2 regions of the Microbaculum marinum genome follow, and region 1 is predicted to be linked to the other one. Evidence: riboswitches for the same ligand, from Rfam matches in the RefSeq annotation. Region 1 holds a riboswitch; the other holds the start of a gene.
What was found. A riboswitch is a leader RNA that binds a small molecule or an ion and turns the genes downstream of it on or off. The one in region 1 is predicted to bind S-adenosylmethionine.
Positions count from the first base shown of each region.

Region 2: it holds a riboswitch for S-adenosylmethionine, as region 1 does, so the genes downstream of both, V3328_RS13795 (O-succinylhomoserine sulfhydrylase) here and V3328_RS13330 (homoserine O-succinyltransferase) in region 1, are expected to answer to the same signal.

Region 1 covers NZ_JAZHOF010000005.1:107,559-122,497, reverse strand. The annotation lists gene V3328_RS13370 (formimidoylglutamate deiminase) at 1-286, shown strand, start outside; gene hutC (histidine utilization repressor) at 283-1,023, shown strand; gene V3328_RS13360 (nuclear transport factor 2 family protein) at 1,053-1,412, opposite strand; gene V3328_RS13355 (DJ-1/PfpI family protein) at 1,471-2,157, opposite strand; gene V3328_RS13350 (GlxA family transcriptional regulator) at 2,174-3,184, opposite strand; gene V3328_RS13345 (hypothetical protein) at 3,490-4,785, shown strand; gene V3328_RS13340 (nuclear transport factor 2 family protein) at 4,808-5,179, opposite strand; gene V3328_RS13335 (dihydrofolate reductase family protein) at 5,176-5,826, opposite strand; SAM-I-IV-variant riboswitch at 5,958-6,063, shown strand; gene V3328_RS13330 (homoserine O-succinyltransferase) at 6,099-7,034, shown strand; gene V3328_RS13325 (UdgX family uracil-DNA binding protein) at 7,055-8,524, opposite strand; gene V3328_RS13320 (putative DNA modification/repair radical SAM protein) at 8,521-9,771, opposite strand; gene V3328_RS13315 (DUF533 domain-containing protein) at 9,980-10,840, opposite strand; gene V3328_RS13310 (MurR/RpiR family transcriptional regulator) at 10,933-11,787, opposite strand; gene V3328_RS13305 (N-formylglutamate amidohydrolase) at 11,969-12,745, shown strand; gene V3328_RS13300 (TRAP transporter small permease subunit) at 12,839-13,381, shown strand; gene V3328_RS13295 (TRAP transporter large permease) at 13,378-14,700, shown strand.
Region 2 covers NZ_JAZHOF010000005.1:217,416-232,354, forward strand. The annotation lists gene V3328_RS13755 (cisplatin damage response ATP-dependent DNA ligase) at 1-78, opposite strand, end outside; gene V3328_RS13760 (nuclear transport factor 2 family protein) at 75-557, opposite strand; gene V3328_RS13765 (DUF938 domain-containing protein) at 593-1,288, shown strand; gene V3328_RS13770 (ligase-associated DNA damage response exonuclease) at 1,264-2,268, opposite strand; gene V3328_RS13775 (ester cyclase) at 2,373-2,825, shown strand; gene V3328_RS13780 (FMN-dependent NADH-azoreductase) at 2,868-3,500, opposite strand; gene V3328_RS13785 (TetR/AcrR family transcriptional regulator) at 3,651-4,283, shown strand; gene V3328_RS13790 (2'-deoxycytidine 5'-triphosphate deaminase) at 4,651-5,838, opposite strand; SAM riboswitch at 5,919-5,997, shown strand; gene V3328_RS13795 (O-succinylhomoserine sulfhydrylase) at 6,055-7,272, shown strand; gene apaG (Co2+/Mg2+ efflux protein ApaG) at 7,387-7,779, shown strand; gene V3328_RS13805 (TrkH family potassium uptake protein) at 7,804-9,252, shown strand; gene V3328_RS13810 (class I adenylate-forming enzyme family protein) at 9,277-10,779, opposite strand; gene V3328_RS13815 (acyl-CoA dehydrogenase family protein) at 10,951-12,222, opposite strand; gene V3328_RS13820 (alpha/beta fold hydrolase) at 12,219-12,971, opposite strand; gene V3328_RS13825 (2,5-dihydroxypyridine 5,6-dioxygenase NicX family protein) at 12,968-14,014, opposite strand; gene V3328_RS13830 (flavin reductase) at 14,227-14,939, shown strand, end outside.

The DNA.
Region 1 (14,939 bases):
AGCGGTCGCCGGCGGCGCGCAGGCGCTGGGGCGCGGGCCGGCCGGGCAAGGTGCCACTGGGCTTGTCGAGGGCGCGCCGGCCGATCTGGTGCGTCTCGACCCCGCCGATCCGGCGCTCGCGGCGGCGCGCGACGACGGCTGGCTCGACGGCTGGATCTTCGCCGGCGGCAACGGCTGCGTCGCCGACGTCTGGGCGGCCGGCGAGCATGTCGTCGCCGGCGGCCGGCACGTCGCGGCGGAGGCGATCGCCTCCCGCTTCGCCGCCACCATGCGGGGCCTCGCGTGACCGCCCGCGACCGTCCGCCCGTCCTCGACGGGTCTGGCGCGGTCTACCAGCAGATCCGCCGCGCCGTCGCCCGGCCGATCCTGCGCGGCGAATGGATGCCGGGCTCGCGGATCCCCTCCGAACACGAGATGATGGAGATGTTCGGCGCCTCGCGGATGACCGTCAACAAGGCGCTGTCGTCGCTTGCCGACGAGGGCCTGATCGTGCGCCGGCGGCGGCTCGGCTCGTTCGTCGCGCACCGCACGCCCGAGCGCGCGGTCATGGAGATCTGGGACATCGGCGCCGAGGTGACGCGGACCGGCCAGGTCTATGCCCACGAGCTGCTGGAGCGCCGGGGCCTGCGCGCCGACACCCGGACGGCCGAGCTGTTCGGGGTCGGTGCCGGCGCGCCGGTGCTGGACCTGACAGTCCGCCACCTGGCCGACGGCGTGCCGATCCAGATCGAGCGCCGGCTGGTCAGCCTCGAGGCGGCGCCCGAGGCAGAACACGCCGACTTCGCCGCCGTCCCGCCGGGCCGCTGGCTGCTCGACCACGTCGCCTGGACCGACGCCGAGCACCTGATCCGCGCCGTCAACGCGGATGCGGCGACCGCCGGCCTGCTGGAGATCGAGGAACGCGCCGCCTGCCTGCTGGTCGAGCGGCGCACCTGGAGCGACCGGATGCCGATCACCTGGGTGGAACTGCTGAACCCCGGCACGACGCGGCAGCTGGTGGGGCGGTTTTCGCCTCGGGGGTGAGGGGCGCCTGCAAATGCAACACGACGCGATCAATCGTGATGGAAGAGCTTCGAGGTGATCGTCCAGGCGCCGTCGACCTTCAGCAGGTGGAAGGCGTTGACGAAGGACAGATCGTACAGGTTGTCCTCCACGACCGTGGCGGTGGCCGTCCGTCCGAGAACGGAAATCTCGGTTATCTCGGCGCTGTAGTCGGGCCCCACCTTGCGCGCGCCGACGGCCTCGAAGAACGGCTCCGGGCCGCCCAGCAACAGGTCGGGGCCGAGATAGCCGGACATCACTGCGGCCTCGTGGAAGACCGATCTCAGCAGCGCGGGGTCGGACTCCGCGGTGCCCCTGATGTAGTCGCTCACCACCGCCCTGACCGCGGCGGTCTCGTCGGTTCTGTTCATGTCCGTCTCTCCGATGGATGGACCGGCGGCGCAGCGCGTGCGTCGCCGGGGCTGCGTCTCATGCGGCGGCTTTCTTGGTCGCCGTGTAGGCGAACAGGTCGCCGGCCAGCTGGCCGACCTGGCCGCGCACGGCCTCGACCGCGAACTGCGGCGCCGTCTCGGGGCCGCCCGACGCGAAGGGCGGCGCGGGGCGGTACTCGAACAGGAGCTGCATGACGTGGGCCGCGGGCTCCTCGATCACCTCGGAGATCACGGTCAGGGCGAAGTCGAGGCCGGCGGTCATGCCGCCGCCGGTGATCCGGTTGCCGGAGATGCAGACCCGTTCGTCCACCTGCTCGACGTTCGGGTAGTTCGCGAGCGCCTCCGTGAACGCCCAATGGGTGGCGGCCTTGTGCCCGTCGAGCAGGCCCGCCTCGGCCAGGATGAGCGATCCGGTGCAGACCGACGTCACGTAGTCGGCCTTCTCTCCGGCGGCCTTGATGAAGGCGATGACCTCCGGGTCCTGCATCTGCGCCAGCACGTTGCCGCCGCCGGGCACCACCAGCACGTCGATGTCGGGGCAATCGGCGAATCCGTAGTGCGGGGTCAGCAGGACGCCGGCGTCGCACATCAGCGGCTCGGAGGTCCTGGCGAAGGTGAACACGTCGACGCCCGGCGCCAGTGCAAAGAACTGCAGCGGCGCGTAGCCGTCGATCATGGTCATGTTCTCGAAGATGTAGATTCCGACTTTCCTGTTCCCGGCCATATGGCCCTCCCCTGGTTCAGTCGCGGATGCGAAAGCGGTCCCGGTATTCGTGCGGGTTCACGTTCAGCGCCCTGTTGAAGCTCCGGCGCATGCGATCCGCGCTGCGGAAGCCGGTGGCGGAGGCGATCAGATCCATCGGCAGATCGGTGGACTCCAGATAGCCCTTCGCGGCCTGCACGCGGAGCTTCTCGATGTATTTCGACGGCGTCCTGCCGACCCTCTCGACGAAGCGGCGGGCAAAGGTGCGCGGGCTCATCCGGCAGAACTCGGCCATCCTCTCGACGCTCAGCTCCTGGTCCAGATGGCACTGCGCCCAGTCGAGGATCTCGAGAATCGGATCGGCCGCCGCGTCGCTCGGCGGCAGGAAGGAACTGAACTGCGACTGCCCGCCGGGACGCTTGAGGAACATCACCCACATCTGCGCCACGGCGAGGGCGATCCGCGACCCGAAGTCGCGTTCGACCAGCGCCAGGGCGAGGTCCAGCCCGGCCGTGATCCCCGCCGATGAATACACGTGTCCGTCCTGCACGAAGATCCGATCGGCATCGACGTCGATCTCCGGATAGTCGCGCTGCAGCTGCTCCGACCAGTTCCAGTGGGTCGTGGCCTTGCGACGGTTCAGGAGGCCCGCTTCCGCCAGCAGGAACGCACCGGTGCAGATGCTGGCGACGCGTCCGGACCGTTCGGCAAGGTCGCGGACCGCAGCGCGGACGCGCGCCTCCCGGGCGACCTCGGCGGCGGTTTCGCCGCCGGCGACGAGCAGGATGTCGATCGGTCCGTCGGGAAGCGCGTCGAGGGCAACGGTGTCGATCCTCACGCCGGCCGGGCTCGTCCTGACCAGTCCTCCTTCCAGCGAGACCAATTCGACCGCATAGACCGGGTGCGGCGATCGCACCGCCACCTGCGCCCCGGCCAGCACGTCCACCGGCCCCACGGTATCGAGCGAACTGGCGCCGTCGAAGGTCAGCATGACGACCCGCCTGGGCGACGATGGAGCGATACCGGCAGGGTCTTCCGAGGCCGTCATGGAACGCAGTTTCCGCGCTGACGGGCCTGGCAGCAATGACATTTAACCGTCAAAAGCTGCCAATCCGAGTCGCAGCGGCCACTTCGTGCCTGCGCGGTCCGGATGCCGGCGTGCTCGTTCGGCTTCGCCGGCGTCGCGTCTTCAGCGGCGGATGCCGAACCCAACCGCCCCTTGCCCGAATGCGCGAACCGCTGCACTGTGTCGGCGTACATTCGGAGCGGCCTCCCGGCTCCACCGTCCGTTTTTCAGGTTTTCCCATTGAACAGCGCGCCGCGCGGTCTTTTCATGCACGCCGACACCCGCCCATGGACAACAGCCTCTCCAAGCACCGCCTGATCCAGGTGGCGACCGCGATCCGGAACGGCGAGCGGGTCGAAATTGCCGCCGTCGAGCCGTTCCTGGCGCACACGTTCGAGGAACTGTCGCCGTTCAGCAAGTTCATGCTCAAGGTGGCGGCCGCGCTGTCGCTGTTCTTCGCCTCGGTGCTGGTGATCTTTCCGGAGGTCGGCGACAAGCTGATCGAGATCCTGCCGGGCTTCTTCCTGCTGCCGGAGCGGCTGGCCAAGGCGCTCGACTACGTGTGGGGTCTCGTCGGCGAGCCCGTCGAGAAGCAGCACCTGATGTATCATCTGCCGAACATCATCGTGTATGCGTTCGGCGTCGTCGGCATCCGCCAGGTCTGGAAGAAGGTCAACAGGAACAACTGGAAGGACCTGGTGCGCGGCTCGCAGGACAAGCTGCGCGGCATGATCGAGGAGGGAACGGCCCGGTTCCGGTTCCCGCCGGGCTTCTCGCTATTGTTCGTCGGCGACGGCGACCAGATCGCCCGCAGCATCGTCGCCGACGACCCGGCGATCGGCGTGACGATCTCCTCGAAGCGGCCGGCCTACACGAACCTGTGGGGGAAATACGTGACCGGCGAGGGCGACGAGGGGTTCATCCGGGCGCTCGACCAGGTCAACGCCGAGGAGGCCGGCGAATTCGTGCTGTTCCCGGTCCGCGACGAGCACCTGTTCCTGCCCGGTCCGCACGACTACGACATCGCCCCGCACCGCGTCGACGTCGCCGTGCGGCGCATCCGCGAGTTCGAGAAGGACCGGGGCTGGGACCCGAAGCGCATCATCATCGTCGGCGACAAGGACCAGAAGAGCAACTTCGTCATGGAATCGGAGACCGGCCGCATCGCCACCGAGGCCGACGAGATCAGTCTGGCGACGATTGCGCGGAAGTACGAGAACATCACCATCCTCGACCCGACCGAGACAACGATCCGCACGATCGCCAACGCAGCGGACGGGCGGCGGATCTACTTCCGCTCGTCCGACCGGGGCGTCGAGAAGTACAGCCGGGAGTTCTACCGGCGGCTCGCCTCGTTCGGATACAAGCCGACCGGGGACGGCATCCTCATCATCGGCTACGACATCTCCGACCTGGAGACGGAACACCAGCTCCTGTCGCAGATCGCGCCGGAATACCTTCCCGTCATCCTGTCGCGGGAGATCTTCGACGGGCTGGTCAAGGGCAAATGCTGGGACGACGGCTACATCTTCATCCCGCGGCTGGTGAAGCAGGAACTGCAGAAACTGGTCCGCCAGCAGTGAAGTGCCAGCCGCCCGGCCCGCCTCAACCGGGGTCGAGGAAGCCGCCCGGTTCGGCGTCGTGGGGGACGTTCCAGCCGAAATAGACCTCCACCGCGACGATCAGGCCGTCGCGGATCGTGAACAGCTCGGTGTTGCGAACGACCCGGCCGGTCAGCATCGTCGCCTCGTAGGTGAGCGCCACCTCGTCGTCGCAGCAAAGCGCGCGGACGAAATCCACCTTCGCCATCGCCTCGTGGTTCGGCCAGCAGCGGGCGAAATAGGTTTGCCGGTCGATGCCGTTGTCGTAGGGACTGGTGAACCGGAAGTCCTCGGCGACCAGCGCCTCGATGGCCGCGCGATCGTCGTCCACGTAGGCGCGGAACGCACGCTTCGCGATGTCGACGGGATCGCTCATCCGGCGTCCTTGCGCAGGATGACGTGCTGCGCGAGCTCGCTCGACACGTGGCTGGTCACCGTGAAGCCGAGGCCCGGCAGGTCGATGCCGGCAAACAGCGCCTCGCCGCGCCCGAGCACCACGGGGGAGATGGCCAGGTGCAGCTCGTCGATCAGGCCGGCCTGCAGGTACTGTCGCACCGTGGCGACGCCGCCGCCGATCTTGACGTCCCTGTCGCCGGCCGCCGCCCTGGCCCTGTCGAGCGCCTCCGCGATGCCGCCGGTGACGAAGTGGAAGGTGGTTCCGCCCTCCATCTCGACGCGATCGCGGGGATGGTGGGTCAGCACGAAGACGGGAGTGTGATAGGGCGGGTTGTCGCCCCACCAGCCCTTCCAGGACTCGTCCGGCCAGCCGCCGCGGACCGGTCCGAACATGTTGCGGCCCATGATGTGGGCGCCGAAACCGTCGAGCGAGCGGGCGGTGAAGTCGTCGTCGATGCCGGTCGCGCCGCCCTCCCGGCCGAACAGGGTGCGAAAGGTGCGGGTGCCGACGATCCAGCCGTGCATCTCCTCGCCCCGCTTGCCGAGCGGTTCCCGAAGGCTCTGGTCCGGCCCGGCGCCGAACCCGTCGATAGAGATCGTGAACCCCGCCACACGCACCCTGGACATCGCGTTTCCTCACGTGATTGCATTCTGAAACCGGTTCGGTTGTGCCATAACCGATTCCATAACGCAATCGGTATGCCGGCCGGATGGCGGCACTTCGGGATTGCCAATCGCCGCCGCCCCCCATAAATAGAGGCATGCATCGTGAGTTGGGTACGACGCCCAACGCCAACCTGCCGGTCCGGGCAAGGTGGCACTCCGAGAGGAGGATGTGGCCGACCGGCAACGAAGCGGATCAAGCCACAGCGTCGTCCCCGAACAGAGGACTGACGCAAGTGCCCATCAAGATTCCCGACGACCTGCCCGCCCGCCGTACCCTCGAGACCGAGGGCGTCATGGTGATGCGCGAGACGGACGCCGTGCGCCAGGACATCCGGCCGATGCGGATCGGGCTGCTCAACCTGATGCCCAACAAGATCAAGACGGAAACCCAGCTCGCCCGCCTGCTCGGCGCGACCCCGCTGCAGGTCGAGCTGACGCTGGTGCGGATGACCGATCACGTGCCGATCAACACGCCGTCGGAGCACATGGAGGCGTTCTACCGGCCGTGGGCCGACATCCGGCACGAGCGCTTCGACGGCTTCGTCACCACCGGCGCCCCGGTCGAGCGGCTGCCCTTCGAGGAGGTGCGCTACTGGGACGAGCTGTGCGAGGTGTTCGACTGGACGCAGACGAACGTGCACAACTCCCTCACCATCTGTTGGGCGGCGCAGGCGGCCCTGCACCATTTCCACGGCATGCCGAAGCACGAGCTGCCCGCCAAGGCGTTCGGCGTGTTCCAGCACCGCAACCTCGATCCCTCGTCGCCCTACCTGCGGGGCTTCTCGGACGACTTTCGCGTTCCCGTCTCGCGCTGGACGGAGACCCGGCGCGAAGACATTCCCCCGGACAGCGGCCTGACCGTGCTGGCCGAAAGCGTCGAGACCGGGCTCTGCCTGGTTCACGATCCCCGCCACCGCACGCTGCACATGTTCAACCACGTCGAATACGACACCGACACGCTGGCGGAGGAATATGCCCGCGACGGCGAAGGGCGGCTGCCGGCGAACTACTTTCCCGGCGACGATCCCTCGCTGCGGCCGGAGAACCGCTGGCGCAGCCACGCGCACCTGCTGTTCGGCAACTGGATCAACGAGGTCTACCAGACGACGCCGTTCGACCTGAACGACATCGGGCAGCCCGACCGGCTGGAGATGACGGCCGCCCAGTAGCTCCGCCGCGCCGTCGCCGGTCAGGCCGCCTTCGCGACCCAGGCGCCGGCGCGCTGCAGGTCCTCGACGAAGCGCCTGCGCTCGCGCTCCGCATCGTCGCGGTCGCGAATCCGCAGCAGATAGGACGGGTGGACGGTCACCAGCACCGGCGGGGTGTCCGGGCTCTCGATCGGCAGGCCGCGCGAGGCGTTGACCGCCACGGTGCGTCCCAGCACCCCGCGCGCGGCCGACGCGCCGAGCGCGACGACGAGGCGGGGCCTGACCAGCTTCAGTTCCAGGTCTAGCCACCACCGGCAATGATCGATCTCGGAGGCGTTCGGCCGCTTGTGCAGGCGCCGCTTGCCGCGCAGCTCGTGCTTGAAGTGCTTCACCGTATTGGTGGCGTAGACGGCGGACCGGTCGATGCCGGCCTCCTCAAGCGCGGCGTCGAGCACCCGGCCCGCCGGGCCGACGAACGGACGTCCGGCCAGGTCCTCCTGGTCGCCCGGCTGCTCGCCGACGAGCATCAGCCGCGCGTCGGCCGGACCTTCGCCGGGCACGGCCTGGGTGGCGTTCCGGTAGAGAGGACAGCGCCGGCACGACTGCAGATCGCGGGCGATCGCGGCGAGTGTCGGTTCCGGCGGCGCGTTCGCGTCCGGATCCGGCGAATTCGGTCTCATCGGCATCTCCGGTCCGTTCCCCTGCGCGCATCGCGGCTGCAGGCGTGGGGCGGCGATCATCTCGCCCGTGCGGCCCCGAGCCGAGCGCACCAGGCCGTCGATGAGCGTCGCCTCCGGCAGATTGCGCCAGTACTTCTTCGGCATCTCCGCGGTCATCGCCTTCACCTTCAGCCGCGCCGGGTTGAAGATCGAGGAATAGTAGACACGCCAGACGTCCTCGAGCCGGTCCTGCGCCGGGGCATCCGTCTTCGCAACGCCGGGCGAGAACACCAGTTCCCCGCGCTGCCAGTGCGCGCACAGCCGCGGCGTCAGGATCGACCAGTCCATGTTGGCGAAACGACGCGAGAAGAACGGCGCGGTCGCCGCGACGATGTGATGGTCCGGCTCGAACCAGGCGATGAAACGCTGCGCGCCGTCGCCGTCGCGGGTTTCGCGGAAGCGGACGAAGGCCTTCATCTTGTGCATGTCGCGGCGCACCGAGCGCGCCATCGCCTCGGCGCGGGCGACGTCGGGATCGGAGGCGATCTGCGCGAGCCCCGCCTCGTCGCGGGTCCGCCAGAGCAGCCGGTAGGACAGCGCGAACCGGCCGAAATCGGCATGCATCAGAACCTCGGAGACGAGCGACATCAGCGCCCGGGGGACACGCCGCGGCGGCGACACCGGCGCCGGCAGGCCGGGGTCCGGAGCAGCCAGCAGGTCGTCCTGCCCGGCCGACCCGTCGAGCCAGTCGACCTGCGCGGGCGGAACGAGGCCCCTGTCCAGCGCCCGGGCGGCCTCCCGCCACTCCGTCTCGCCGGCGTCGCCGGGCAGCCGGACCACGTATCGGGTCACGCCGCCTGCTCCGTGAACAGGTCGAGCTGGCGCGGCGGCGTCACGAGCTTCGCCCGCAGGTCGGCGGCATCGAGCAGGGTTCCGGGATGCCAGTCTTCGGCGACGATGAAGGGACGCACCCTGGCGATCGAGGCGGTGATGCGGCCGACATCCTCGAGCCGCAGGCGGCGATGGCGACGCGACTGCAGGATCCGCTTGACCGCCCTGGTGCCAAGCCCCGGCACGCGCAGGAGCTGCTCCTTTGCCGCCCGGTTCACGTCGACCGGGAAGCCGTGCCGGTTCTCCAGCGCCCAGGCGAACTTCGGATCGATCTTCAGGTCGAGCATTCCGCCGCGCATCCCGGTGGCGATCTCGCCGGTCGAGAATCCGTAAAATCGCAGCAGCCAGTCGGCCTGATAGAGCCGGTGCTCGCGCATCAGCGGCGGGCGTACCAGCGGCAGCGCGGCGGAGGCGCGCGGGATCGGCGAGAAGGCCGAGTAGTAAACCCGCTTCAGCCGGTAGCTCGCGTAGAGGCTGGTCGAGGTGGACAGGATGTCGAGATCGCTGGAGGGATCGGCGCCGACGATCATCTGGGTCGACTGGCCTGCGCCGGCGAATGGCGGCGGCGCGGCCGACGCCTTCCGCTCGTCCTTCGCCTCCTCGATCTTCAGCCGCAACCGGCCCATCGCGCGCTTGATGCCGCCGAGGTCCTTCTCCGGCGCCAGCTGCCCGAGGCTTTGTTCGCTCGGCAGCTCGACATTGATCGACAGGCGGTCGGCATAGCGGCCGGCTTTTTCGAGCAGCAGCGGATCGGCCTCCGGGATCGTCTTCAGGTGGATGTAGCCGCGGAAGTCGTGGTCCTCCCGCAGGCTGCGCGCGACCTCGACGATCTGCTCCATCGTGTAGTCGGACGACCGGATGATCCCGGAGGAGAGGAACAGGCCCTCGATGTAGTTGCGCTTGTAGAAGTCGAGGGTGAGGCCGACGACCTCGGCCGCCGTGAACCGCGCGCGCCGGACGTCGGAGGAGATGCGGTTGACGCAATAGGCGCAGTCGTACTTGCAGTAGTTCGTCAGCAGGATCTTCAGGAGCGAGATGCAGCGGCCGTCCGGCGCGTAGGCATGGCAGATGCCCGAGCCCTCGGTCGAGCCGACGCCGCGGCCGCCGGCCGAGGTCCGCTTCGGCGCAGCGCTCGAGGAGCAGGAGGCGTCGTACTTCGCCGCGTCCGCCAGGATCGCGAGCTTTCCCGCCAGGTCCAGATTGGTCATGGGTGCCGTGTGTCGCGTGAGAGTGTTTCTGTTTTGTTCTCATTATAAGCCGACGACAAAACATCTCAAGAGCCGATCGGTTCCGCCGGGATCCGCGTCGACGGGCCCCGCCTTGACCGGACCGGCCTCAACGGGACGGCCGGCGATCCCGGCCGCGCCACCGAGACCGGACAGGAACGACAAGGGGGATCGGCGGTGCGGGTCCGTCCTATGCGCCGGGGGCCGGGGCGCCGACCATCGCGTGCAGCCGGGCGACCGTGGCGGCATCGAGCGCTGCGCCGGCGGCGAGCTTCGACAGGAAGCCGCGCTCCTCCGGCGTGTCGACGGTGATCGCCATCAGGGCGGCGGTATAGACCTGCGCGCCGACCTCCCTGCTGGGGATCGCCGCGACGAGCCCGTCGACGTCCTGCGGCTTGCCGAGCAGGTCCATCAGGCACGTCCGCTCCTCGGCAGGCATGCCGTATTCCTCGACCTTGCCGAGGATCCGCCGGATCTCGTCGGGCGCGATCTGGCCGTCCGACTTGGCCGCCTCGACCATCGCATGCAGGCACAGTTCGGCGGTCTCCTGCGAGGTCATCCGACGCAGCTCGGCCTCCGCAACGGCCGGTGCGGCTGTCGCCGTTGCGACGCCCGCAGACTGACCTGGCGCCGATTGAACAGGCGCCGAGTTGCCGGGCGCCGACTGACCCGAAGCCATCGGGGCCTGCCGGTCCTTCAGCGCGGCGAGCGCCAGCGTCGCGAGCACGGCCATGGCGCCGCCGCCGACGGCGCCCTTCACCGATCCGCCGCCGAGGATCGCGCCCGCGAGCGCGCCGATGCCGCCGACCTGGCCGCGGCTGAGATTGCCGACGCCGCTGTCGGCCTTCATCGCCTCCTGCAGGCTGCCGAGCACGTCACCGAGCCCGCCGCCCTGGCCGGAGCCGAACGCCCCCGAGCCGCCCATCACGTTGCCGAGAATGTCGCCGAGCCCGCCGAGACTGTTCTGGCCGACGGCGTTCTGAAGCCGCGACTGCGTCGCCGGCGACAGCCCTTCGCGCATCAGCTGTCCGACCATGTTGGCGAAGTTCATTGCAGTCTCCTTCCCGTCGTTGGCGCTGCGACTGTAGCGACCGCTTCGTGTTGCAATGATGGCCATGGCCGCCGGCGGCCGATGAAAGCCGCTCAGCCCTCCGGCCGGAGCTTCTCGATCTCGGCAATGCGGGTCTTCGCGCTCGGCCACAGGCGCTCGGTGACGGCGGCCAGCAGCGCCTCGACGAGGGCGAGCGGGGCGACGTTGGAATCCCAGTTCGACGGCACCGAGATGTGGGCCGAGAGGATGTGCGCGGCGACGCGGGAAATCGGCGACAGCCACTGGTCGGTGATCAGCACGATCCTAACGCCGCGGCTTGCCGCGAGCTTGGCGAGCGACACGATGTCGGCCTGATAGCGGCGCATGTCGAAGACGACCAGAACGTCGTTCTTGCGCATGTCGAGAACCTGGTCGCGCAGGTTCTCGATCTGACCCGACAGGTGGATGACGCGGGTGCGCACGATTCGCAGGTGCGAGGCGAGGTAGCGCGCCAGCGGGTCGGTGAACCGGCCGCCGATCAGGTAGATGCGGCGCTTGGGATCCGACATCAGCTCGGTGACGGCGTCGAACTCGCCCGGCGGCAGGTGGGCAAAGGTCTCGGAGAGATTGTTCTGGACGGCGGCGCGGAACCGGTCGAACAGGCGGCTTTCGGCGCCGGCGGTGCCCGGCTCGAAGCTCGCCTTCATCAAGGGCGACTTGAGTTGCGCCTCCAGTTCCTCGCGCAGCCGCTTCTGGAAGTCGGGATAGCTCTGGAACCCGAGGCGGGCAACGAAGCGCAGGATCGACGGCGCGCTGACGCCGGCGCGCCCGGCGAACTCCGCGACCGGCTCGAGCCCCGCCAGCGGATAGGTGGCCAGCAGCACATGCGCGGCCTTGCGCTCCGTCGCGGTGAACTCGTGCAGCCGTTCGCGCACCTGCTCGGCAATCGTCAGAACGGCTTCGGCCATTTCAGATTTCCGGACCCCAATACCGTGCCCACCACTAACGCGCGGAAGGCCGGTCGTCCACCTGGTGAAATCTTCGTTTCAGATTTGACAATGACGGTCTCCTTGTATCTAGAATTATGAATTCGGGACGGTGCCGCAACCGGGCGTCCGCGACGGTGTACTGCGCGAAACGCGGGGAAAGATGAACGGTCTTGCGGAGCCGGAACCGCGTGTCGATGCCGACGGGCTGATCCGCCTCGAGGGCGATGCGGTCGCCGGCGATTTCCTGGTGCTGTGCGACCATGCCTCGAACCGCGTCCCGGCGGGTTTCGGCTCGCCCGGGCTGCCTGCGGCCCAGATGCAGCGCCACATCGCCTGGGATCCCGGCGCCCTGCCGGTCGCCCGCGACATGGCGCGGCGCCTCGGCTCGCCGCTGGTCTTTCCCGACGCCTCGCGGCTGCTGATCGACTGCAACCGTCCGACCGACGCCCCGGACTCCGCCACGACCCTCAGCGAGGACACCGAGATACCGGGCAATGTCGACCTGGACCCGGCCGTGCGGGCCCACCGCATCGCCGGCATCTACGACGCCTACCACGACGCCATCGACGCGCTGCTCGACCGGCGCGCGGCAGCGGGCATCGACACGGCGCTGGCCGCCGTGCACAGCTACACGCCCACCTACCGCTCCAGTCCCCGGCCGTGGCATGTGGGCATCCTCTACAATGCCGATCGCAGGCTGGCCGACCGGCTGTTCGAGGCGCTGGAGGGCGAGGCGGATCTGGTGGTCGGCGACAACGAGCCCTACGGTCCCTGGGACGGCGTCTATCACACGCTCCACAGGCACGGAGAGGCGCGCGGACTCGCCAGCGTCATGATCGAGATCCGCAACGACTTGATCGGCGAGGCCGAAGGCCAAGTTATCTGGGCGGAACGCCTCGCGGCGGCGCTGTGGGACGGCGTGCGGGCGATCAGATGAAGCACGATCCGGGAAGGGGCGGACCGGTGAACATCCGACAGCATGTCCGGTGGGGGTTCGGAGCGCCCGACATGGCGGCGACGACGGGCCGGCATGCCTGAGGCCATCAAGTCATATGTCCGCTACGTGGAGTCCGTGAACCGGGTCGTCGGTCTGGTCGCGATGTATCTCATCGTGGCGATGCTCGGCATCCTGTTCTACTCGGCGATCACCAAGGCCTTCTTCCTGCCGTCGCTCTGGACGCTGGAAATGGCGCAGTTCGTGATGGTCGCCTACTACCTGCTCGGCGGCGGCTACACCCTGCAGACGGGCGCCCACGTGCGCATGGACCTGCTCTACAGCAGCTGCCGGCCGCGCACCAAGGCGGCGGTCGATTCGGTCACCATCCTGTTCCTGATCTTCTTCCTTGTCATGCTGCTCTACGGCGGCATCTCGTCGACCGAATACGCCATCAGGTACGGCGAGGAGAGCTACTCGGCCTGGGCGCCGAAGATGTGGCCGATCAAGGCGATCATGACGCTGGCGATCCTGCTGACCCTGCTGCAGGCGATCGCGACCTTCTTCCGCAATGTCGCGGAGGCGCGCGGGATGCCGATCGTCACGGGCCACGAGATCGACCCGGAGAGCGCCTCATGAGCTACGAGATGATCGCGCTCATGATGTTCTCCTCGATGATGCTGCTGCTCCTGACCGGGCAGCGCATCTACGGCGCGATCGGCTTCGTGGCGACGGCCTCGGCGCTGCTGCTGTGGGGCGACGGCGGCGCCGAGCTCGGCTTCTCGGCGGCGATGAAGCTGATGAAGTGGTACCCGCTGCTGACGCTGCCGATGTTCATCTTCATGGGCTACATGCTGTCGGAGTCCGGCATCGCCGACGACCTCTACCAGATGTTCCACGTCTGGTTCGGGCCGGTGCCGGGGGGGCTCGCGGTCGGCACCATCGGGCTGATGGTCGTGGTCTCGGCGATGAACGGGCTGTCGGTCGCGGGCATGGCGATCGGCGCCTCGATCGCGCTGCCCGAACTGCTCAGACGCGGCTACGACAAGATCATGGTGACCGGCGTCATCCAGGCCGGCTCGTCGCTCGGCATCCTGGTGCCGCCGAGCGTGGTGCTGGTGCTGTACGGCATGATCGCCCGCCAGCCGATCGGCCAGCTGTGGCTCGCAGGCGCCATTCCCGGCCTGATGATGGCCGGCCTATTCGTCATCTACATCCTGGTGCGCTGCGCGCTGCAGCCGAACCTCGGCCCGACGCTGCCGAAGGCGGAGCGGCAGGTGAGCTGGGGCGAGAAGATCCGGCTGCTGCAGGCCGGCATCCTGCCGTTCCTGATCTTCTTCGCGATGACCGGCCTGTTCATCATGGGCTACACCAGCCTGGTGGAGAGTTCCGCCGTCGGCGCCGTGGCGGCGACGATCGCCGCGCTGGTCAAGCGGCGGCTGAGCTTCGCCGTCTTCCACACCACCGTGCGCAAGACGCTGAACATCTCCTGCATGTTCATGTGGATCATTACGGCCGCCCTTTGTTTCGGCGCGGTGTTCGACGGGCTCGGCGCGGTCAAGGCGATCGAGCACCTGTTCATCGACAAGCTTGGGCTGGGGCCGTGGGAGATCATCATCATGATGCAGATCTCCTTCATCCTGATGGGCATGTTCCTCGACGACACCGCGATGCTGGTGATCGTCGCGCCGCTCTACGTGCCGCTGGTCAGGGCGCTGGAATTCGACCTGATCTGGTACGGCGTGCTCTACACGATCACCTGCCAGATCGCCTACATGACGCCGCCGTTCGGCTACAACCTGTTCCTGATGCGCGCCATGGCGCCGCCGGAGGTGACGCTCGGCGACATCTATCGTTCGATCGTGCCGTTCGTGCTGGTCATGGTGGTGGCGATGGTGCTGCTGATGGTGTTCCCGCAGATCGCCCTGTGGCTGCCGAACAAGGTCTACGGGAACTGAGGAGAGAGGAAGCCTTGGACACACGCAACCAACTCTCCGTCGTCATCCCGGCCGAAGCGAAGCGGAGAGCCGGGATCGCCACGAGCCGCAGCGCTGCGGTCCCTTGCGATCCCGGCTCGGCCTTCGGCCGTCCGGGATGACGTGAGGAAGAGAAAGACGAAAGCGGACGTCAGATCCGCAGGTACGCCGTTCACGGGAGGAACGGCAGGCGAGGAGGAGCCGGGACGGGTGCAGCGCCC
Region 2 (14,939 bases), 110 kb from region 1:
TTCGGCGATCAGCGCGATCTTGGCGTTGCGCCGCGGCTCGTAGGCGAGCCGGTCGAGCAGCGCCGCGAAACGGTTCATCCGCTGCTGCCGGCGCCCTCGTCGCCGTCCGCCTCGTCTTCGTTGAAGACCGTCGCGATGCGCCACCCCTCGTGACCGTCGATCAGCGCGTAGCGGCAGGCGAACTCCATTGCGGCCTCGCCGTCCTCGCGTTCCTGCCGCCAGGACAGGTTCGCGAACGCGGTTGCCCCGGCGGCCACCAGGCTCTTCACCTCGAATGTGGAATGGACGATCTCCTCGGTGTCATAGACGGCGAGAAGCGCCTCGATGTTTTCCAGCAGCTCCTCGCGATCCAGGAACACATTGCCGGCGCCGAGCTGCCAGATGGTGCAGGGGTAGGCGAAGCAGTCGGCGACCGCCTCAGCGTCGAAATCGTCGAACCCGGCGGCGTACTCCTCGAACAGGGTGGTGATCTCGTCTTCGGTCTCGGGGATCATCTGGATCTCGGCTGACATCGGGATTCCGTCGGTACCCTTCGCATCGTCGTACCGTTCTGCCATGCTCCTTTGCACGGAAACGGGATGCAAGTCTGGAAATGAACGCTGATCCTTCCAAACGGCAGCAGCGCGGCTGGGTTCCCTCCGACGAGGCGGCCAGCGGCGGCAAGCTGCACATGCCGGCGACCGAGCGGAACACCGCGCCGATCCTGACGGTTCTGGAGGAGATTGCCGCCGGAGCCGGCATCCGCCGCGCGCTCGAACTCGCCAGCGGCTCCGGCCAGCACGCGATCGCCTTCGCCGCGGCGTTTCCCGGCGTCACCTGGCAGCCCAGCGAGCGCGATCCCGCCGGCCTTCGCTCGATCTCGGCCTGGCGGGCGGAGGCGGGACTCGGCAACCTCGCCGAACCGCTTCGCATCGACCTCGACGATCCCGGCTGGGCCAGCGGGATCGACGGCCCGTTCGAGCTGATCGTCGCCTGCAACCTGCTGCACATCTCGCCCTGGAGCGTGACGCGGAACCTTCTGTCCGGCGCGGCAGCGCTGCTCGCGGAGACCGGGACGCTGTTCGTCTACGGCTGCTTCAGCCGCTCCGGCGACATCGTGTCCGGTTCCAACCGGGCCTTCGACGAGGGGCTGCGGCGCCGGGATCCGAGCTGGGGGGTACGCGACACCGACGACGTTGCCGCGGCTGCGGCTTCGGTCGGGCTCGACCTCGTGCGCGTCGTGCCGATGCCGGCAAACAACACCGTTGTCATCGTCCGGCGCGCTCAATCCGGCTCCTCCTCCTCGTAGCCGACCAGCCGCAGCGGCCGGGCGCGGATGCCCTGCGTGTCGGCCCAGTGGACGAGCGCGTCCTCCTGCCCGTGGGTGACCCAGAGCTGCGAACAGCCGGTCTCGACGACCGTGCGGCACAGGTCGTCCCAGTCGGCGTGGTCGGAGATCACCAGGGGAAGCTCGACGCCGCGCTGCCGGGCCCGCGCCCTGACCCGCATCCAGCCGGAGGCGAAGGCGGTGACGGGATCGGCGAAGCGCCGCGACCAGACGTCCGTCATCGAGCCCGGCGGTGCGACGACGATCTCGCCGGCGAGGTCGCCTTCGGTCTCGCGCACGAGGATGAGCGGGCCGAGGCCGATGCCAGCCTCCTCGTAGAGGGTGCAGAGCGCCTCGAGCGCGCCGTGGATGTAGATCGGCCGGTCCCAGCCGGCCGCCCGGATCAGCGCGATGACCCGTTGCGCCTTGCCGAGGGCGTAGGCGCCGACGACATGCGTGCGATGCGGGAACAGCGCCAGAGAGTCGATCAGACGCGCGATCTCCGCGCGCGAATCCGGATGGCGGAACACCGGCAGGCCGAAGGTCGCCTCGGAGATCAGCACGTCGCATTCGACGACCTGGAAGCCGGCGCAGGTCGGATCGGGCTCGCGCTTGTAGTCGCCGGTGACGACGATGCGCAGTCCGTTCGCCTCCACCGCGATCTGGGCCGATCCGAGCACGTGGCCCGCGGGATGGAACGACACCCGCGCATCGCCGATCGTCACGGTTTCGCCGATGCGGGCGGCCTGCGTCGCGCCGGCGAAAGCCGGACCGTAGCGCGCCGCCATGATCGCCAGCGTCTCCGGCGTCGCCAGCACGGAACCGCTGCCGGATCGGGCGTGGTCGGAATGTCCGTGCGTGACGAGCGCCCGGTCGACCGGGCGGACGGGGTCGACGAAAAAATCGCCGGGCGGACAATAGAGGCCGCGCGGGGTGGGGAGCAGGAGTTCTTCGGGGCGCATACAGGCAAGATAGGACGTCGCCGCGGCGATAACGAGTGGCCCGATCGCGGTGCTTGGTCTATGCACGGGCGCAGACCGGCCGATGCGGAAGGACTGGACGACCGATGAGCGGTACGACGATCGTCAGCGCCGACAGCGCACCGGCGCAGGGCAACGCCGAACTGGTGCGACGCTTCTTCGCCGACGTGCTGTCGCCCGGCGGACACGGCCGGATCGACGACTTCCTCGCCGAGCACTTCGTCGACCACGATCCCGAGCCGGACGGAGAGCCCGGCCGCGCCGGCGTCGCCCGCAAGCTGGCGGGATTCCGCGCCGCCTTTCCCGATGGCCGGTTCGAACCGGAGATCATCGTCGCCGCCGGCGACATGGTGTCCGCGCGGTCCAGGTTCGTCGGTACGCAGACCGGGGCGATGGGCCCGCTACCGGCCAGCGGCCGGACGGTCGAGGTGATGTTCCACGATTTCTACCGGATCGCCGACGGCCGCATCACCGAGCACTGGCACGTCTTCGACGCGGCCGGAATGATGCAGACGCTCGGCGCCGGAGCGGCGGGGTGACAGTCGGATTGACTGTCGATCTCCCCGCCGCCGGCGCCGGTCTCACGCCGCGAGGGCGTCGGCGTGGGCTGCGGCCCTCGCCCTTGCGGTCGCGTCCCTGACGGCCTTCTCGGCCGCCTCGGGGCTGAAGATCGAGCCTTCGACGCGGACGACGTCGACGTCGGTCATGCCCATGAAGCCCAGCATGTGCTTCAGGTAGGGGGCCTGGAAGTCGATGGCATCCAGCGGGGCGGCGCTGTAGACGGCGCCGGTCGCCAGCACGACGTAGACCTTCTTGCCGGTCACCAGGCCGACGGGATGGCCGTCCTCGGTGTACTGGAAGGTCAGGCCGGCCCGGGCGAGATGATCGAGCCACGACTTGAGCGTCGAGGTGATCGAGAAGTTGATCATCGCCGAGGCGATGACGATGATGTCGGCGGACTTGACCTCGGCGACGAGTTCGTCGGACAGGGCCACGGCCGCCTTCTGTTCGGCGGACTGCTGGTCCTCGGGGACGAAGAACCCGCCCAGCAGCGTCGGACCCATATGCGGGAGCGGATCGTTGCCGATGTCGCGGGTGACGATTTCGGCGCCGGGATTGGCGGTCGTCAGCTCCTCGACCAGGGTCGTCGCGACCCGGGTCGACAGGGAGCTCTCGCCGCGCGGGCTGGTGGTGACAAACAGAATCTTGGTCATGGATGTGCTTCCGGTTGGCTTGTCGAAACGGGGTTCACTTGCTTTCAGCAGGGCGCAGCGCTACATGTTACCGATCGGTAACGCCGTAATAGGTACTGACCGGTAACACCCCTGTCAAGGGGTTCAACGAAGATTGGGCAGGAATCCGCCATGACTGCGCGCATCGCCGCCGCCTCGGACGGCGCTCAAGACACTGGAATGTCAGGGAAAAGCCCGCCGGAAAAAATTCCGCCGCGGGAGCGCATTCTGGCGGCCGCCCGCGAGCTGTTCTACACCCAGGGCATCCGGGCGGTCGGCGTCGAGGCGATCGCGGAGGCTGCGCAGACTAACAAGATGACGCTGTACCGGCACTTCTCGTCGAAGGACGAACTGGTCGCCGAGTACCTGCGCAGCTTCGCCAGCGAGGAGGAGGCGGTCTGGGGCTGCATCGCCGCCACGCATCCGGGCGACCCGCTGGCTCAGCTCAAGACCTGGATCCACCGCATGGCGAAGGACGTGGCGGATCCAGATTCGCGCGGCTGCGCGCTCGCCAACGCCGCCGTGCAATTGCCCGAAGCTGGCCATCCGGCCCGGTGCGTCATCGAGAACAACAAGCGCACGCACCGCGCCCATGTGCTGGCGCTGTGCCGGGAGGCGGGCCTGCGCGACCCGGACCTGGTGGCCGACGGCATCTTCCTGATGCTGGAAGGCGCCCGGGTGAACATCCAGAGCGAGGGCCACGGCGGCCCCGCCTGCCGCTTCGTGGCGCTGTCGGAGGACCTGATCGCCTCGCACAGCCGGTAGGGGGACGCCGAGGGGCAGAACTCCGACAAGATGTCAGGGTCGGGAAGCCTTCTAAATCGGGGGCAAGCGGTCTTCGACGAAAGGCCGTGCACCGAAGCGCGCGCCTTCGACGTACCCCCCTCTCCAACTCTCCCCCACAAGGGGGGAGAGGGGCGCAAGGCGCCTTTTCCGAACCAAACTTTCTACAGGCCGAGCAGCAGGCTCCGAATTGGCAATGTGACGGGCGGAGCTGCAATGGACCCTCTCCCCCCTTGTGGGGGAGAGTTGGAGAGGGGGTATGTGCAGAGCGCCGGCAGACCGCGCAGGCATCTCGTCGAGGATCGCGGATCTGGTCCTCGCAACAGGTGCTCGGCCGATTCGGCGTGGCCTACGTCGTCGGCAGATGAAAATGCTTCGACAGCTTCAGGCCCTGCGCCTGGTAGTGCGACCCGATGTCGGTGCCGTAGAGGCTGGCGGGGCGCTCGGTCAGGTGCTCGTAGACGAGGCGGCCGACGATCTGGCCGTCCTCGATGATGAACGGCACGTCGCGGCTGCGCACCTCGAGGACGGCGCGAGCGCCGTGGCCGCCCGCGGCGGCATGGCCGAAGCCCGGATCGAAGAAGCCGGCATAGTGCACCCGGAACTCGCCGACCAGCGGATCGAAGGGTACCATCTCGGCGGCGTAGGTCGGCGGTACGTGGACGGCCTCCTTGGAGGCGAGGATATAGAACTCGCCCGGATCGAGGATCAGCGAACCGCGCGGACGCGCCTCGATCGCCTCCCAGAAATCGACCACGTCGTAGCCGGCGCGCCTGTCGACGTCGACGACGGCGGTGTGCCGCTTGGCGCGGTAGCCGACGAGGCCGGCGCGCCCGGCCAGGTCGACGCTGACGGCGATGCCGTCGGCGATGTTCGGGCTGTCCGTGTCGACCAGCCGCTCGGCGCGGTGCAAGGCGAGCGTCTCCGCATCGTCGAGGAGCGCGTGACCGCGGCGGAACCGGATCTGCGACAGGCGCGAGCCGGTCCTGACGAGGATCGGGAACGTGCGCGGGCTGATCTCCAGATAGAGCGGGCCCTGATAGCCGGCCTCCACCTTGTCGAAGGCCCGGGCGTTGTCGGCGATGACGCGGGTGAAGACGTCGAGCCGGCCGGTCGAACTCTTCGGATTGGCGTCGGCGGCCAGGTGTGGGGGAAGCCGCAGCTCTTCCAGAAGCGGCACGATGTAGACGCACCCGGTCTCCAGCACCGCTCCCCTCGTCAGGTCGATCTGGTGCATCTTCAGGGGATCGAGCCGCTGCTTCACGGTATGAAGCGGTCCCGGCAGGAAGCTGGCGCGCACGCGGTAGGCGATGCGGCCGAGGCGCAGGTCGAGGCTGGCCGGCTGGATCTGGTCGGTGGCCAGGTCGCCGCCTGTGACGATCTGCCGGTTGTCGACCAGCCTGCGTATCGCCTCGGCCGGCAGAATCCCCGGCCGGCGATCCGACGGACCTCTGCCCGCATTGGCCCCGTCCGGTTGGGCCCGATCCGGTTGCGCGGGGCCTTTGCCCCCGCCGCCGTCTGCCTTTGCTTCCGCCATCTCAGCGTCCTGTCCCGCCTGCCCCGTGTCTCATCTAACCGAGGCGGCGCTTGACGCCAAGGCGTGGCGGGGATACGACACCGCCCATTCGTGGTGATTTGCGCCGGCCGGCTTGCAGCCACGTAAAACAAATCGCTAAAAGGCCGGGTCGAAGAACCCGGTAGCGCCTGTTGGCTCTCCGGGGTTTTTGTCCCGGCCCTCCCCTGGAGGACGGCAATGAACGAACACTTCGATCCATTTGTGGAAGACGCGGCGGGCGACGGCGAACTCGGCCTCGATACCCTGCTCGTGCACGGCGGAACCGCCCGGTCCGGCTTCGGCGAGACGTCCGAAGCGATGTTCCTGAATTCCGGATTCGTCTACGACAGCGCCGAGGCCGCCGAGGCGCGCTTCAAGGGCGAGGCCGCCGGATTCATCTATTCGCGCTACGCCAATCCGACCGTCGACATGTTCGAGAAGCGCATGGCGCTGATCGAGGGCGCCGAGGCCGCCCGGGGCACGGCGAGCGGCATGGCCGCCGTGACCGCGGCGCTGCTGTGCCAGTTGCAGGCCGGCGACCACGTCGTCGCCTCCCGAGCGCTGTTCGGCTCCTGCCTCTACGTGGTCGACGAACTGTTGCCGCGCTACGGGGTGCCCTGCACGCTGGTCGACGGCACCGATCTTGACCAGTGGAAGAAGGCCGTGCGGCCGGAGACGAAGGTGTTCTTCCTGGAAAGCCCGACCAATCCGACGCTCGACGTGCTCGACCTGAAGGCGATCGCCGACATCGCCCACGATGCCGGCGCGCGCCTTGTGGTCGACAACGTCTTCGCCACCCCGCTCGGCCAGCGGCCGATGAAGCTCGGCGCCGACGTCGTCGTCTATTCGGCGACCAAGCATGTCGACGGGCAGGGCCGCTGCCTCGGCGGCGTCATCCTGTCGACGGAGGAATTCATCACCACCCGGCTGAAGGACTTCTACCGCCACACCGGACCGAGCATGAGCCCGTTCAACGCCTGGGTGATGCTCAAGGGCCTGGAGACGCTGGCGCTCCGGGTCGAGCGCCATGCCGCGAGTGCCGCGCGCGTTGCCGACTTTCTGGCCGGCCTGCCGGGAATCACCAGGGTACTGTATCCCGGCCGCGCCGATCATCCCCGCCACGAGATCGCCAGGCGCCAGATGGCCAATGGCGGTCCGATGGTCGCGTTCGAGGTCGAGGGCGGCAAGCAGGGCGCCTTCCGGGTCGCCGATGCCTTCAGGATCATCAAGATCTCCAACAATCTCGGGGATTCCAAGAGCCTCGTCACCCACCCCGCGACGACCACCCACCAGCGGCTGACGCCCGAAGCGCGCGCCGCGCTTGGCATCGGCGATGGCCTGCTGCGGCTGTCGGTGGGTCTGGAGGACCCGCGCGACATCGAAAACGACCTCGCCCGGGGGCTGGCGGCGCTGTAGCGACGCCGGCGGGAAATGCGCCGGCGCGGCATCGCGGCCACACCAGCGGGGAATCGGCGATCCATGTCCCACGGCAGCGATGGCCATTCGGCCCGCCCGCGTTACAATTGCGCCATGTATCGCGCGACCACACGAGGCATAGAGATCATCGTCGAGCCGGCGTTCAGCGAGGAACGGTCGGCGCTCGACGCGGGAGCCTATTTCTGGACCTACACGATCCAGATCGTGAACCACGGTCCGGAGACCGTGCAGCTCTTGAACCGCCACTGGCGGATCATCGATGCGCAGGGCAAGACCTTCGAGGTGGAGGGGCCGGGCGTGGTGGGCGAGCAGCCGGTGCTCGATCCCGGCGATTCCTACCGCTATACCAGCGGCGTGCCTCTGGCGACCTCCTCGGGAATGATGTCGGGGTCCTACGGAATGCGGACGGGAAGCGGCGAGAGCTTCGAGGCGCAGGTGCCGCCGTTTTCGCTTGACGTTCCCAGCGTTGCCCCCACGATCAACTGACCTGTCGCCAGAGCCGGAGCCGCGGTGCTCGATTTCCGACCGATCTTCCTGGTAATCGGCGTGCTGTTGGCGACGCTTGGCTGCGCCATGCTGGTGCCGGCGCTGGTCGACGTGATGTTCGGCAACGACGACTGGATCGTCTTCCTGGCATCGGCGCTGATCACGGTCTTCATCGGGGTGACCATGTGGGTCACCTGCCGCGGCGCACAGGCGCGGCTGGGCCTGCGCGAGGCTTTCGTGCTGACCACCTCCATATGGGTGGTGGCGGCCGGCTTCGCGGCGCTGCCGCTGACGTGGTCGCAGCTCGACATGAGCTATACCGACGCCTATTTCGAGGCGATGTCGGGCCTGACGACGACCGGCTCGACGGTCATCGTCGACCTCGACCTGGCGCCGCCCGGCATCCTGTTCTGGCGCGCTTTCCTGCAGTGGCTGGGCGGCCTCGGCATCGTCGTCATGGCGGTCGCGGTGCTGCCGATGCTGCAGGTCGGCGGCATGCAGCTGTTCCGCGCCGAGGCCTTCGACACGCCCGACAAGATCCTGCCCCGCGCCGCCCAGATATCCGGTTCGCTGACGGCACTGTTCATCGTGCTCACCGGCGCCTGCGCGATTTCCTACGGCGTCGCCGGCATGCAGTTCACCGAGGCGATCATCCACGCGATGACCACGGTCGCGACCGGCGGATTCTCGTCGCGCGACGCCTCGATCGGCGCGTTCAATTCCCCGGCGATCGAGTGGGTCAGCGTCGCCTTCATGATCGCCGGCAGCCTGCCGTTCCTGCTCTACATCCGGGCCGTGCAGGGTCAGCCGATGGCGGTGATCCGCGACGAGCAGGTGCGCGCCTTCTTCGTGATCCTGCTGGTTCTGAGCATTCTGGCGTGGATTTCGGAGGATCAGGAAACCGCCCATGCCGGCGCGATCCGGTTCCGCGAAGCCATCTTCAACATGACCTCGATCATGACCGGCACCGGCTATGCGACGGTGGATTACGGCCTTTGGGGACCACTGGCGCAGGGCGTCTTCCTGATCGCGATGTTCATCGGCGGCTGCGCCGGATCGACGTCATGCGGCATGAAGATCTTCCGCGTCGTCGTCGTGTTCGAGGACATCCGCCAGCACGCGCGCCGCATCGTCTATCCCTCCGGCGTGTTCGTTAAGCGCTACAACGGCCGGCCGCTGCCCGACAACGTCTCGGCGGCGGTGCTGAGCTTCGTCTACCTGTTCATTGCCAGCTTCTGCGTCATCGCGGTCGCGCTGAGCCTGATCGGTCTCGACCCGGTGACGGCGATCTCGGGTGCGGCGACCGCGATATCCAATGTCGGCCCGGGCCTCGGCCCGATCATCGGCCCGGTCGGCAATTTCGCGCCGCTGCCGGATGCGGCGAAGTGGCTGCTGGCGCTCGCCATGCTGATCGGCCGGCTCGAGGTGTTCACCGTGCTGGTGCTGTTCATCCCCGCGTTCTGGGTGCGCTGACCCTGGCAGAGGATGGCGCCGCGCCTATCCGGCGCCGGCCAACCTTGCGACCTCCTCGACGACGACCTTGCCCATGGCGTTCTTCGGGAGTTCGTCGACGAACATCACGTCGCGCGGGTGCTTGAAACGGGCGAGCCGCCCCTCGAACCCCGCGATGATGGTCTCGCGGCTGATGCCCTCGGCGACGACCACTGCGATCGGCACCGCGCCCCACCGCTGGTCCGGCCGGCCCACGACGCAGCAGTCGCGTACACCCGGCATCTCCCTGAGGATACGTTCGGCCTCGGCCGGATAGATGTTCTCGCCGCCGGAAATGATGACGTTCTTGATGCGGTCGCGGAACCAGAAGTCGCCGTTGCCGTCGACCTCGGCGATATCTCCCGTATGGAACCAGCCGCCGGCGAAGGCGGCTGCCGTCGCGTCGGGATCGTTCCAGTAGCCCGCCGCGACGTGCGGGCCGCGGATCAGGATCTCGCCGGCAAGCCCGGGGGGCGAATCGTTGCCGTCAGCGTCGACGATCCGGGCCTCCGAGTGCAGCCCGATCCGGCCCATCGATCCGACCGTCTCGAAGGCGTTGCCGATGCGCTGGTAGATGGCGATCGGTGCGGTCTCCGACGAGCCGTAGACCTGGATGACCGGGACGCCCCGCCCGTGAACCGCTTCGATCAGTTCCTGAGGCACGACCATCGACCCCGTGGCGAGCGCGCGCAATGAGCCAAGATCGGCATCGGGCCAGTCGGGATGGTTCATCACTGCCGAGATCGTCGCCGGCACCAGCACCGACAGCGTCGGCCGGCGGGTGGTGACCTCGTTCAGGAAGGCGCCGGGCTCGAAGCGCTCATGCAGGGTGACGGTCGCGCCGATGTGCAGCGCCGGCGTGGTCTGGATGTTCAGGCCACCTACGTGGAACATCGGCAGCACGGTCAGCACGTGGTCGTGCGCCGTCATGTCATGCATGTGGATCGCGTTGACCGCGTTCCACGCGATCGCGCTCTGGGTCAGGATCGCGCCTTTCGGGCGGCCGGTGGTGCCCGACGTATAGACGAGGAGCAGCGGGTCGGCGAGGCGTCCGGTTGGGGCGGACGGCTGGCCGGCGCCGGCCAGCAGATCATCGACCGATCCTGTCGTGGCCGCCGGTTCGCCGAGGTCGACGACCCGACAGCCGGCCGGCAGCGTGCTGCCGTCGAGCGCGCCGAGAAAGGGATGCTGGGCGAAGAGGGCCCGCACCCCGGCGTTCTGGAGGATGAAGGCGTGCTCCGGCGCGGCGAGCCGCCAGTTGAGCGGCACCACCATGGCGCCGATGCGCGCGGCGGCAAACAGCAGGATCAGGAGATCGGGATGGTTGGTGCCGAGCCAGGCGATCCTGTCGCCCTGCCGCACGTCGAACTCGTCGGTGAGGACGGCGGCCATGCGCCCGATCCGCTCGGCCATCGCCGCATAGGTCAGGGTTTCGCCCTGAAACCGGATGGCCGGCTTGCGGGGGTGAAAACCGGCGTTGCGGTCTATCCAGAGCGATATGTTGCGCATCGGATCAGTGCCACCTCGAGTTCATGCCGCCGCGGACTTTTCCTCGCGGTGTCCGGTTTGCCGCAGTCGCGCGTCCGCTCCGGAGGGTCTCACCTCTTCCCGGCGGGGAGAAGTCGGGTGTCCGCCCGATCCGGTCTGACGTCAGCACCTGCCGAGTCGCCCGGACGCCCCTCAGTCGTCCGTCTCGCCGGGCTCGTATAGCGCCTCGCGGCCGATACGGTCGAGGCAGATCTCCGCCGTCCACGGCAGCATCAGCGAGCCGCAGCGGCTGTCGCGGTAGATCCGCTCCAGCGGCAGCGTCTTCAGCATCGACTGGCCGCCGCAGGTGCGGATCGCCAGCTGGGCGAGCTCGTTGGCGTTCTCCATCACCGTGTACTGGGCGGCGTAGGCGCGCAGCACCTGCTCCTTCGACGGATCGGCGCGGGCTTCCGAGACCGCTTGGAACCACAGCGCCTTGGTCTGCTGCAGCATCACGAACATGTCGGCGATCGCGTGCTGCTTGGTCGGGAACTTGCGGCGCTTCTCCGGCCCGGTATTGGGGATCTCGCCGCGCAGGTACTTCACGGTGAAATCGAAGGCGGCCTGGGCGAGGCCGAGATAGGTCGGCGACAGCGTCATGAACATGTGCGGCCAGCGCGAGGCCGCCTGGTAGTAGACGCCGCGCGGCATCAGCGCCGCGTCGTCGTCGACGAACACGTCCTTGAGCAGCAGCGTCCGCGAGACGGTGCCGCGCATGCCGAGCGGATCCCAGTCGCCGACGACTTCGACGCCCTCGGCATTGCCCGGCACGGCGATGTACATGGTGTCGCGGCGCGAGGGTCTCTCGCCCGGCTTCATTTCGCCGCACAGCACGCCGTAGTAGTCGGCGGAGCCGGACAGTGAGGCGAAGATCTTCTTGCCGTTGATCAGCCAGCCGCCGTCGACCCGCTTGGCGGAGGTGGAGAACGGTATGACGCCGGCGGCGGCCGCGCCGCCCTCCGAAAACGGCTGCGCGTAGATCGCGCCGTCGTCGATGATGCGCGTATAGTGGGTGGCCCGCCGGCGCAGATGGTTGGCGCGCTGCTCCTCGGTCATCTCGAGGTCGTCGGACAGCGGCCCGCTCCACAGGCACGAGCAGACGTGCATGTTCCAGGTCAGCGCGGTCGCGCCGCAGTAGCGGCCGATCTCCGCCGCCGTCGTGGCATAGGACCGGAACCCGGCGCCGGAGCCGCCGTGCTCCTTCGGCACCGCGATGCCGAGCAGGCCGACCTCGTGCATGTCGCGGTAGTTCTCGGTCGGAAAGATCGCCTCGCGATCGTAGGTGGCGGCGCGTGGTGCGAACTTCGCCTTGCCGATGCGCCGCGCCAGCGCGTTGAGCTCGGCCTCCTCGTCGCCGAGACGAAACGCCGCCGGATCGAAGAGCGGCGCGTCGGTGTCGATCTGGTCGAGGTCGATGACGTTCATTTCACGTCCTCCGGTAGCGATTCCAGGAATGTCCGTACGGCGTCCGCGAACCGGTCGGGACACTCGAGCGGCGCCATGTGGCCGGTCTTATCGAGCACTTCCAGCCGTGCCCCGGCGATCAGTTCCGCCATCCGCGCCATGGTCTTCAGCGGAGCGTTGCCGTCTTCGTCGCCGGCAATCAGCAGGGTCGGTACGGCGATGCGTTCCAGCTCCGCCCGCCGGTTGAAGGTGACGAGACACGTCAGTCCGGCGCGGTAGCTTTCTTCCGGCAGGTCGGCCATCAGCGCTTCGATGGCGGGGCCGGCGGCCGGGTCCGGATCCGGGCCGACCAGGCTGGTGGCGGCCTCCCGTGCCAGATCGGCCATCGTCCTGCCGGCATCGAGCGGCCCGAGCCGCGCCTTCAGGAAAGCCTCCTGAAAGGACCCGTCCCGGGAACCGAACACCGGCGTCGTGCCCGACAGGATCAGCGCCGAAATGCGGTCGGGGTGGAGCGCGGCGATCTCCTGGGCGACCATGCCGCCGATCGAGTGGCCGAGGGGGATCGCCTTGTCGATGCCCCTGCCGTCCAGTTCGGCGATCACGCCGGCGGCAAGGTCGGCAAAGCTGAACGCGCCGTCGAGCGGCTTGCCGCCATAGCCGGGCATGTCCCATGCGATGATCTCGAAGTCGCCACCCAGCCGCCCGACGACCGGATCGAACATCCGGCAGTCGGAGCCGACGCCGGAAAGAAGGACGATCGGCACGCTCATGGCGTGCTCTCGACGAGCTTTCCGGCGTCGACGACGGGAACCCCGTCCAGCGCGATCGTGCAGTTGCGCGTCGGCAGGTCGAAGTGGCCCTTTGTGTAGCGGCCGGCAAACTCGTTGGCGCCGGTCGAGAACAGGAAGTTGCCGGCAAACGCCCGGATCTCGGTGCCGTTGGTGTCGCGCTGGTCGTACATCGTCAGGGCCTCGTAGCGCGCCGCCTCGTTGAGGCCCCAGCCGACATGGCTGACGGCATAGGCGTTGCGGTCGCCCCACGCCGCGAAATAGCGGCGCATCAGGTCGGCATCGGTGCCGTCGCCCTCGATGTCGGTGACGTAGTCGTTCTCGATCGTCAGCTTCACCGGTCGCTCGAAATAGCGCTTGAAGGTCAGATTCACGTCGCCGCAGTCGAAGACCAGCGACCCGTTCACCGAATTGGCCCGGGGGAAGCTGACCACGACGCCGCCCGGCCAGTGCGCCACGGTCTTCGGCCGGTCGGTGTAGCCCCAGACGCCCGCCGAGGCGGCCTGCCGCATGTCGACGGTGAGGTCGGTGCCGGCAGCCGAGGTCACCCGCATCTCGGTCGCGGAGCGCGCGCGCTTTACGGCCGCCTTGACCCGCGTCTCCATGGCCTGGTCGGGGATCAGCCGCTCCAGCGCGTCGGGATGCTCGTTGGAGATCATCATGATCCGGGCACCGCCGGAGATGATGTCCGGCAGTTCCGGGGAGTGCAGCAGCCCCTCGACGGTGCAGTCGACGACCAGGCTCGCAGCCTTCAGGCCCTCGACGGCGGCCCGCTGACCCGTCAGCGCGGCCGAGGCGCCCGTCGAACGCACCGGCACGGGCGCATCCTGGCGCGGCGAGGGCACGGTAACGTGGAAGGCGGTGGCGCCGAGGCGCGCCAGCGCCAGTTCGGCAAGATGAACGTTGAGCGTGCGCGACTGGGTTTCCGACAGAATCGCCGTCTGTTCGCCGGGCTGGACCTTGCAGAGTTCGAAGACCCTGACGAAGGCGTCGATCCACTTGGCCTCGATCCGGTCGCTCAGCATCGGCGCAGGTCCTCCCCTTCGTTCAGTCGGCGGATCGGTGTGCTCCCGGTGCCGCCGACACCGGACCGGATAGTCGCGGCCGCGATGGACGAAGGAAAGACTAGCACTCGAAAATTTATATGAAAAGTGATAATTTTATGTTTGAACTATATGTCCCGCCCGCGCAGTGCCGGGCCAGCCGGTCCAGCAGCCGCGGCAGAAGGGAGTGCAGGATGAACGATCCAAAGGACTTCCGGATGGCTCTCGGCCGGTTCGTCACCGGCGTCACGGTGGTGACCGCGATCGATCCGGCGGGCCGGCCGATCGGCCTGACCGCCAACTCGTTCAATTCCGTGTCCCTCGATCCGCCGCTGGTGCTGTGGAGCCTGGCGCGCAAGTCCGCCAACCTGCGCGCCTTCGAAGAGGCTTCGCATTTCGCGATCAACGTCCTGTCCGTCGACCAGAAGGAGATCTCCGACCGGTTCGCGCGCCCCTCCGAGGACCGCTTCGCCGGCCTCGAATGGACGCCGGGTGCCGGTGGCGCCCCGGTGCTGGGCGGATGCGCCGCCGTGTTCGAGTGCTGCAGCGAGCAGCGCTACGAGGGCGGCGACCATGTCATCTTCATCGGCCGCGTCGAGCGCTTCGGCCACGAGGATCGGGTGCCGCTCGCCTATCACGCAGGCGGCTACGCGACGACGGCGCACTACGCCGGCGAATTCACGACCGGCCCGTTCTCCGAGGACTACCTTCTCTATCTGCTGGCCCGTGCCTCGAGCCTGGCCAGCGCCGAATTCCACGCCGAACTGGCGCGGATCGGCGTGCCGGTGCCGATGTGGCGGATCCTGGCAATCCTGTCGGGGTCGGACGGCCATCCGGTCGGCGAGATCGCCGCGCGGGCCCTGCTGAAGCAGCCGACCGTGACCAAGATCATCGACCGGCTGCAGGA